Bradyrhizobium sp. AZCC 1610: one gene and its partner. The protein of the gene in region 2 interacts with the protein of the main gene of each other region in a pairwise test. Links are inferred from orthologs where the notes say so. Each region holds a gene or a part of one and is shown on either strand. Other genes may lie near its edges.

Evidence for each region. The genes of interacting proteins can lie anywhere in the genome.
Region 1: the proteins of rlmB (region 2) and V1279_RS18000 interact in binary tests that used the Escherichia coli proteins (3 or more experiments, as listed by UniProt). The link is inferred for Bradyrhizobium sp. AZCC 1610 from one-to-one orthologs.

The regions. Positions count from the first base shown.
Region 1 is NZ_JAZHRR010000001.1:3,631,153-3,634,150, reverse strand. It holds V1279_RS18000 (NAD(P)H-hydrate dehydratase), read left to right. Parts: upstream 1-748; coding sequence 749-2,248; downstream 2,249-2,998. Other genes in the region: V1279_RS17990 (enolase C-terminal domain-like protein), read right to left, coding at 2,688-2,998; V1279_RS17995 (GNAT family N-acetyltransferase), read left to right, coding at 2,268-2,678; V1279_RS18005 (P-II family nitrogen regulator), read right to left, coding at 47-385. UniProt on the Escherichia coli protein: Bifunctional enzyme that catalyzes the epimerization of the S- and R-forms of NAD(P)HX and the dehydration of the S-form of NAD(P)HX at the expense of ADP, which is converted to AMP.
Region 2 is NZ_JAZHRR010000001.1:4,031,694-4,037,023, forward strand. The notes cover bases 1,180-4,124. They hold rlmB (23S rRNA (guanosine(2251)-2'-O)-methyltransferase RlmB), read left to right. Parts: upstream 1,180-2,210; coding sequence 2,211-3,038; downstream 3,039-4,124. Other genes in these bases: V1279_RS20020 (ABC transporter substrate-binding protein), read left to right, coding at 1,180-1,708; V1279_RS20035 (hypothetical protein), read right to left, coding at 3,095-3,472; V1279_RS20040 (hypothetical protein), read right to left, coding at 3,503-3,949. In the rest of the region: V1279_RS20015 (YciI family protein), read left to right, coding at 1-154; more of V1279_RS20020, read left to right, coding at 488-1,179; V1279_RS20045 (alkaline phosphatase family protein), read left to right, coding at 4,263-5,330. UniProt on the Escherichia coli protein: Specifically methylates the ribose of guanosine 2251 in 23S rRNA.

The DNA.
Region 1 (2,998 bases), 400 kb from region 2 along the record:
AGCCCTTTTCTTGTTTTTCAGTCGCAAAATTCGGATAGCACCCGGCTTAGATAGCGTCCAGCCCGGATTCTCCGGTTCTGATCCGGATCGCTTCCTCGATGTTGGAGACGAAGATTTTGCCGTCGCCGATGCGCCCGGTCTGGGCGGCGCGGCGGATCGCGTCGATGGCCTTCTCGACCAGATCGTCCCCGATCACGATCTCGATTTTCACCTTGGGCAGGAAATCTACGATGTATTCCGCGCCACGATAGAGTTCGGCGTGTCCCTTCTGCCGGCCGAAACCCTTGGCTTCGGTCACCGTGATACCCTGCAGTCCGACTTCCTGAAGCGCCTCTTTTACCTCGTCGAGCTTGAATGGCTTGATGATGGCTTCAATCTTCTTCACTGAGCGCCTCCCGGGCATTTCCAAATTCAGAGTACAGATGTCGCGCGAGGCGCCGTCTGGTTTGATCCTTGCTTCCGGCACAGCACCGGAATGCTCATAATTGACGCGAACTGCGACGATCGTGAGCCGTTTCCTAACCGGCTTCCCCAAAAGCAGGGTCTATGCCAAGTTGTTAATACGCCTGATTTTGGAACGTTATCAGACTTTTAACAGGCAGATGGAAGAGGTCTGGCCGGAACGTTGCATGATAGCGAAGCTTATAAAATAGGCAAACCGATCAATTCCTATGCAGTCGAGGGCTAAGCGAGCCGCGCACACGGCGGAATGTGCCTCTGGAAAAGGCTGACGGATCGAGGATTCGGCATGGAAGTTTTGACCACGACTGAGATGGAGCGTGCCGACCGGTTGACGATCACCGCCGGCACGCCCGGCTTCGCACTGATGATGAGCGCAGGGCAAGCCGTGGCCGAAGCCGCGATGGATCTCGTCGGGGAAGGACCGATCATGGTGGTCGCCGGCCGCGGCAACAATGGCGGCGACGGTTTTGTGGCGGCGGCCGAACTGGCGGCGCGCGGCCGGGAGGTTTCCGTCATCCTGCTGTGCGAGCGCGACAGCCTGCAGGGCGACGCCGCGCTCGCTGCTCGTGGCTGGAAATATCCGGTGCTGCCGTTCAACCCGCAGGCGATTGGCAAGCCGGCCCTGATCATCGATGCGCTGTTCGGCGCAGGCCTCAATCGTCCGGTCAAGGGCGACCCGATCGAGATGATCGAGGCGATCAACGCCAATGGCGCGCCGGTGCTCGCCGTCGACCTGCCGAGCGGCATCAACGGCACCTCGGGCGCGGTGATGGGCGCTGCGATCAATGCCGTGGAGACCGTGACCTTCTTCCGCCGCAAGCCGGCGCACCTGTTGATGCCGGGGCGCAAGCACTGCGGCCGTGTCCGCGTCGCCGATATCGGCATCGACCCCTTCGTGCTCGAGGAGATCCGGCCGCAGACGTCGGAGAACGTTCCGCAAAGCTGGCAAAAAGCCTTTCCCGTGCCTGACATCGACGGCCACAAATATGCCCGCGGCCACGCGGTCGTACTGTCGGGGGAACTGGCGTCGACCGGCGCGGCGCGGCTCGCGGCGCGGGGTGCGTTGCGGGCAGGGGCTGGCCTCGTGACGGTGGCCTCGCCGCGCGATGCGCTCGCGGTTAACGCCGCGGCGCTGACGGCGGTCATGGTGCGCGCCGTCGATACCGTGGTCGAATTCGCCGACATGCTGGATGACAAGCGGCTCAGTTCTGTCGTGCTCGGGCCGGGTGCCGGCGTCAGCCCGCGGACCCGCGATCTTGTCCATACCGCGCTGTCGGCGAAACGCGGCCTCGTGCTCGACGCCGACGCGCTGACGAGTTTTGCCGATGCGCCCGAGCGGTTGTTTGAATCGATCAAGGCTGCCGAGGACCCGCAGGTCGTCCTCACCCCACATGAGGGCGAGTTTCCGCGCCTGTTCAGCGACATCAGCAACAAGCACCCCGGCCGCTCCAAACTGGAGCGGGTGCGCGACGCCGCCGAACGCTGCGGCGCGGTGGTGCTGCTGAAGGGGCCGGATACGGTGGTGGCGTCACCGGACGGACGCGCCAGCATTGCGTCCAACGCGCCGCCTTGGCTCGCTACCGCGGGCGCGGGCGACGTGCTGGCGGGAATGATCGCCGGGATGTTGGCGCAAGGCGTGCCGGCGTTCGAGGCCGCTTGCATCGGCGTCTGGATGCACGGCGAAGCCGCGCGCGAGGCGGGACCGGGGCTGATTGCGGAAGATTTGCCCGAAGTGCTGCCCGCGGTGTTCCGCCGGCTCTATGACGAGTTCGGGATTGAGTATTAGGCAACTCGAACTCGATGATATGGACGCCGCGGCGCGCGTTCACCGGCTCGCCTTCGACCACGCTCTGCCTTGGCTCGCCGGAATGCATACGCATGACGAAGACCGGTGGTTTTATCGCGAGCGGATGTTCAAGACTTGTACGCTTTGGGGCACTTTCGATCGCGACGTCATAACGGGCATGATCGCCTTCCATGACGACTGGATCGAGCAACTGTATGTACTGCCGGAGGCGCAGGGGCGGGGCGTCGGCACCGAATTGCTCGATGTCGCGAAACGCGCTTCCGAGCGCCTGCACCTCTGGACTTTTCAGCGCAATGTGAGGGCGCGACGCTTTTACGAAGCGCGGGGCTTCGCGTTCATCGAGGAAACCGACGGTGCCCGCAATGAAGAAAAGGAGCCGGACGTGCGCTATCTCTGGACGCACCTGTGAGGCGACGCCCTATCCGACGAGATATTTCGCAACCGCTGTCTCGTTCCATTCTAGCCCGAGCCCAGGTCCTCGCGCGGTCACCGTGCCATCGACGACCTTGGCCGGGTAAGCGAGGATCACGCTGGCAAAATCGAGGAATTCGAGCCAGTGCGCGGTTGGCGTCACCGCGAGCATATGGGCGCTGGCCTCCGCAAACAGATGGCTCGACATCGGAATGTTGGCGGCTTCCGCTTGGGCTGCGACCTGCAGCCAGCCGGTGACGCCGCCGCACTTCATCAGATCGGGCATGATGAAGTCGCTGGCGCCGGCTTCGATCGCCT
Region 2 (5,330 bases):
GGGTCTATATGTGTTGAATTGCGCCGACGAGGATGAAGCGATCGGCATTGCGCGCGACCTGCGCCGCGTTAATCCGTCCGCCGTTTACGAGATCCGCCCGATCAGGCTTTATCTTCCCGGCGAGGCTTTGCCGGAAACGGCGAGCGAGGGTTAGCGCTGAGATGTGCTCTCCTCGCCGCTTGGTCGCGGCCGGCGCGGGAGAGTTCATGGGGGTGGCTTGCCTCCAGGGGAACAAAAGCGAATTCGTTGACACAACCGGTCGACGGCGTAGGCTTGTCGCATCTCGTTTTGCGGGAACTTGCTCGAGCCTGCCGTCAGCTATCGCGCTGTTTTCGGTATGAGCCGGTCGGGACAAAGGCTCGTCCATTCTCGCAAAGAAAATGACGATCACGCTGCCGTCAATTTCTCGGCGTTTGATCCATATCAGGCTGCGCGCCTCCCATAGGTCTCGAAATCTGGCTGCACTCTTTGTCATGGAGTTCATCCGATGCAATCCAGGGTCCGAACGCTGATTGCTCTTGTCCTGGCGCTGACGTCATTGAGCGCGATCACCGAGCGGGTGCGCGATCCAGGCGTGACCGACACTGAAATTCGCATCGGCAACGTTATGCCCTATAGCGGGAGTCTGGAGGTCTTCGGAGCGATTGGAAAAGCCGAAGCGGCGTATTTCGAGATGATCAACGAGCGTGGCGGGATCAATGGCCGCAAGGTGCGCTTCATCTCATATGATGACAAATCCGATCCATCGACGGCTCTGAGCCTCACGCGCGACCTCATCGAGAAAGACGACGTCCTCCTGATGTTCGGTTCGTTCGGAACGCCGGGGAATTTTGCCGTTCGCGCATACTTGAACGAAAGGCAAATTCCTCAACTCTTTGTCGCCTCCGGAGACGATCATCTAAGCGATCCGTCGATGTTTCCGTGGACAATGGGCTGGCAGCCCTCCATTCGCGAAGAGGGGCGCATCTACGCCAACTACATCCAGGCGTTTTACCCCGGAAAAAGGATCGTCGCTCTTTGGCAGAACGATCATTTCGGCCGAGAATTGTTCAAGGGGTTGGAAGACGGGCTCGGTGACATCGCCCGGATGATCAGGGTCGACATCGCCTACGATATCGCCGATCAGCATCTGGACACGCACGTATCGATCTTGAAGCGATCAGGCGCCGAAATTTTCGTATTCGCAGGCGTGCCGGAAAACGCAGCGAAAGTCGCCCGAATAGCGGCGGATCTCAATTGGCATCCGGTGTTCATCTTGAACCATATGGCTTCATCGATCGCGACGGCGCCAAAGCCCGCCGGCCAGGAAAGCTCCTTGAGCGTCATTACAGCTGCCTTCTTGAAGGATGCCAATGATCCGGCCTGGAAGGACGAGCAAGCCGCCAGGGACTGGCAGACATTTGTCGAGAAATATAATCGGGCCGGAGGCACAGACGATACTTCCGCCGTCTTCGGCTACGCCGCCGCCGAGACATTGGCCCAGGTGCTCAAACAATGCGGCAATGACCTGTCTCGCGAGAACGTCATGAAGCAGGCGGCGGCCCTGAAAGACTATCAAGGCTCCATGTTGTTGCCCGGGATCAAAATCAGCACGGGACCCTGGAACTTCCGGCCGATCAAACACCTGCGGCTGATTCAATTCGACGGCCGCACCTGGCAGCCGATTGGCGAAGTGCTCGAAACGGCTTTCTCCAATGCCCAGAAGTAGGTGGCGCGCGGAGTAGCTGGCGTGAGAGTTCAAGGATGGCTGGCCGAAGCTCGGCTTGCCGACGGCAACAGTCCGTCTACGCTCAAGCTACGCCGGACACGCTCCGACCTGACGGTCTCCGCGTGGCTTGCCTAGCCGTAGCTCGCGGCCACAGCCCGCCTTCGCCCTGTGGGCTTCGGCGTGGCAGCCTTCTCTCGCTTCGCGAGCGAAGGCTGGTGGGGAAGGAAGGACTCGAACCTTCGAAGCCATACGGCGGCTGATTTACAGTCAGCTCCCTTTGCCACTCGGGACACTTCCCCGTCCGCCAGCGTCAGGAACCGGCCGCCCGAGTGGCGGAGGACCGGACCATGGATGACGCTGAGGCCGAAAGCCCGTTTCGAAGCGGCTTCGACCGGCGCGTTTATGGGCGAAGCGGGATGGCAAAGTCAACCAACGGCGGTGGCCAAAAGCGCTCTCGATGGGCCAAATTGCCATATTCGGGGACCCGTGACACAAGCTCCCCATGAGCGATCGCGACCGAAAACCGCCGTTCCGCCGCGGCGGCGGCAAACCCTTCGAAAAAGGGCGAAAATTCGCCCGTCCGCCGGGCCGCCGGGACCGGGACGCGAGCCCTGACGGGCCGGTGATTCTTTATGGCTGGCACACGGTGACGGCGGCTCTGGCCAACCCGGAACGGCAGATCCGAAAGCTGTTCCTGACCGAAAACGCCGCAAGGCGGTTGGCGGACGAGCATATCGACACCCGCGTTCCCCCTGAAATCGTCCGCCCGAACGCGATCGACCAGCGGCTTGGGCCCGACGCCGTGCACCAGGGGCTATTGGCGGAGGCCGAGCCCCTGCCCTCGCCCGACATCGATACGCTGCCGCTGGAAGGCATCGTGCTGGTACTCGACCAGATCACCGATCCGCACAATGTCGGCGCGATCATGCGCTCGGCGGCCGCGTTTGCGGTGAAAGCGATCGTCACCACGGCCCGCCACAGCCCCGAGGCCACCGGCGTGCTGGCGAAATCCGCGTCCGGCGCGCTGGAGCTGGTACCGCTGGTGACCGTGCAGAACCTCGCCCGTGCGCTCAACGAGTTGAACGACCGCGGCTTCATGACGGTCGGGCTGGACAGTGAGGGGACCGAGGATCTCGGCGCGGTGACGCTGCAGCAGCCGCTCGCCCTGGTGCTGGGCGCCGAAGGCAAGGGCCTGCGGCAACTGACGCGCGAGACCTGCAGCGTGGTGGCGCGGCTCGACATGCCCGGCGAGATCAAGAGCCTGAACGTGTCGAACGCCGCGGTGCTCGCGCTTTATATCGGCGCCAGCCGGCTCGGCCTGATGAAATGAAAAGCGCCCGCTCGCGGGAGGCGAACGGGCGCTGAAGCTTGCAGGGCTCTACTGGATCAGTAGTAGCGGCGCAGCACGCGCTGGCCGTAATAACGCCCGGCGTGGCCGTAGCGGTGTGCGCGATAACCGTAGTGCGGACGGTTGTAGCCATAGCCGTAGCCGGAGATCGAGCCTTCGCGATAGACCCGGTACGGCGCAAAGTTACCGGGACCGGTATAGGTCGGACCCTGGTTGACGTAATAATACTGCTGCTCCGGATCGGGCAGCCGTTCGCGGACCCAGCCGCCGCAGGGATTGCAACCCGAGTAGCCATACGCCGCGACCGGCGCGACATAGACCTGCGGCTGCCAGCAACCGTTGTAACCGCACGCCATCGCGGGCGCAGCGGCCATGACGGCGACTGCGGCGATCAATCCTTTAATCAAATGACGCATTACTCTCTCCTGTTCGTATTTTCGTTGGTCTTAACGTGGAAGGTTGTGCGGCCTGCGCCGATCATAGTTCGGCGCGTAGATGATCTCGGGCGGATCGACGGGTATGTTCGATTGCGCCGGCAGCGGCGCCGACTGCGCCGACCAGGATTGATGATAGCTCTCGGCCGGCTGCGGCAATTTGCGGTTCGCCGGCGGCTCGATTTCCAGCCGCCCGTAACCGGGCATGCGGCCGGCGCTCGGATAATAATGGCCGACGCGCGGCACCGGATCGATATAGCGGCCACCGTAAATGGTCGGCTCGACATGGGTGCCCTTGCCCAGACCCCAATCGCCTTCGATCACCGCATAGGATGCATCGACGCCGTTAATGATGATGGGTACGCCGGGACGGCCCGGAATCACGATCTCGAAGCCACCGCCGGCAAAGGCCGTCGACATCATCGCCGCCAAAATTGCCAGTGTCGAGGCAACGCGCATCGCTTGGGATCCCGCTTTCCTGGAGTCCCAATTTAATCCAACAAGCCGGTTCAGGGGTTAAGGCGGTCGGCCAAACTGGTGGTAAGGCTAACGGGCAAGCATGGATCGCCGTTCAATTGCGAGAAATGGCGCTATCCAAACGTTAACGCCGGGGATCGGAAGGCCGACCCCGGGGGGATCGGAAGGGCCGACCCCGGGGGATCGGAAGGCCGACCCCGGGCGCTCGGCTGCCCGCTCGATTGTCATTTGCGCGGCAATATCGCACCATCCCGCCCTCTCCCGCTCTCTCTGAACTCCAGCCGAAATGCCTGAAATGACGACCAAAACGCCTGCGAAGAACGTGCTCTGGATCATGTGCGACCAGCTTCGCTACGACTATCTCGGCTGTACCGGACACCCGATCCTGAAGACGCCGAACATCGACGCGATGGCCAGGCGCGGCGTGCTGTTTTCCAACGCCTATGTGCAGTCGCCGATCTGCGGCCCGTCGCGGATGTCGTTCTATACCGGCCGCTACATGCGCTCGCACGGTTCGCACTGGAACGGCTGGCCGCTCCGCATAGGCGAACCTACGCTCGGCGATCACCTCAAGAAGATCGACGTCCGCAACGTGCTGGTCGGCAAGACCCATATGGCTCCCGACCTGGAGGGGCTGAAGAATCTCGGGATTCCACCGGACTCGATCATTGGCGTGCACGTATCGGAATGCGGGTTCGAGCCCTATGAGCGGGACGATGGGCTGCATCCGACCGGGCGGCCGCGGCCGGCCTACGACAATTATCTGCGCCAGCACGGCTACGACGCCCCCAATCCGTGGGAGCACTGGGCGAATTCCGGAGCGGCCGAGGACGGGACCTTGCAAAACGGCTGGTTGCTGGTGCACGCCGACAAGGCCGCGCGCGTGCCGGACGAACATTCCGAAACGCCCTACATGACGCGGCGCGCGATGGAGTTCATCGCAGAGGCCCAGGACGACGGCCGGCCATGGTGCCTGCATCTGTCCTACATCAAGCCGCACTGGCCCTACATCGCACCGGAGCCCTACGCCAGCATGTACGGGCCGCAGGACGTACAGCCGGTGATCCGCTCGCAGGAGGAGCGCGCCAACGCCCATCCGGTGTTCGCCGCCTATATGGACATGCGCTATTCCCGCAACATGTCGCGCAACGAGGCGCGCGAGAAAGTCATCCCGACCTATATGGGCCTGATCAAGCAGATCGACGACCAGATGGGCGTCTTGATGCAGTACCTCGAAAGCCGCGGCCTGCTCGACACCACCATGATCGTGTTCACGTCGGACCATGGCGACTATCTCGGCGATCACTGGATGGGCGAGAAGGATCTGTTCCACGAACAATCGGCCAAAATCCCGCTGATCGTG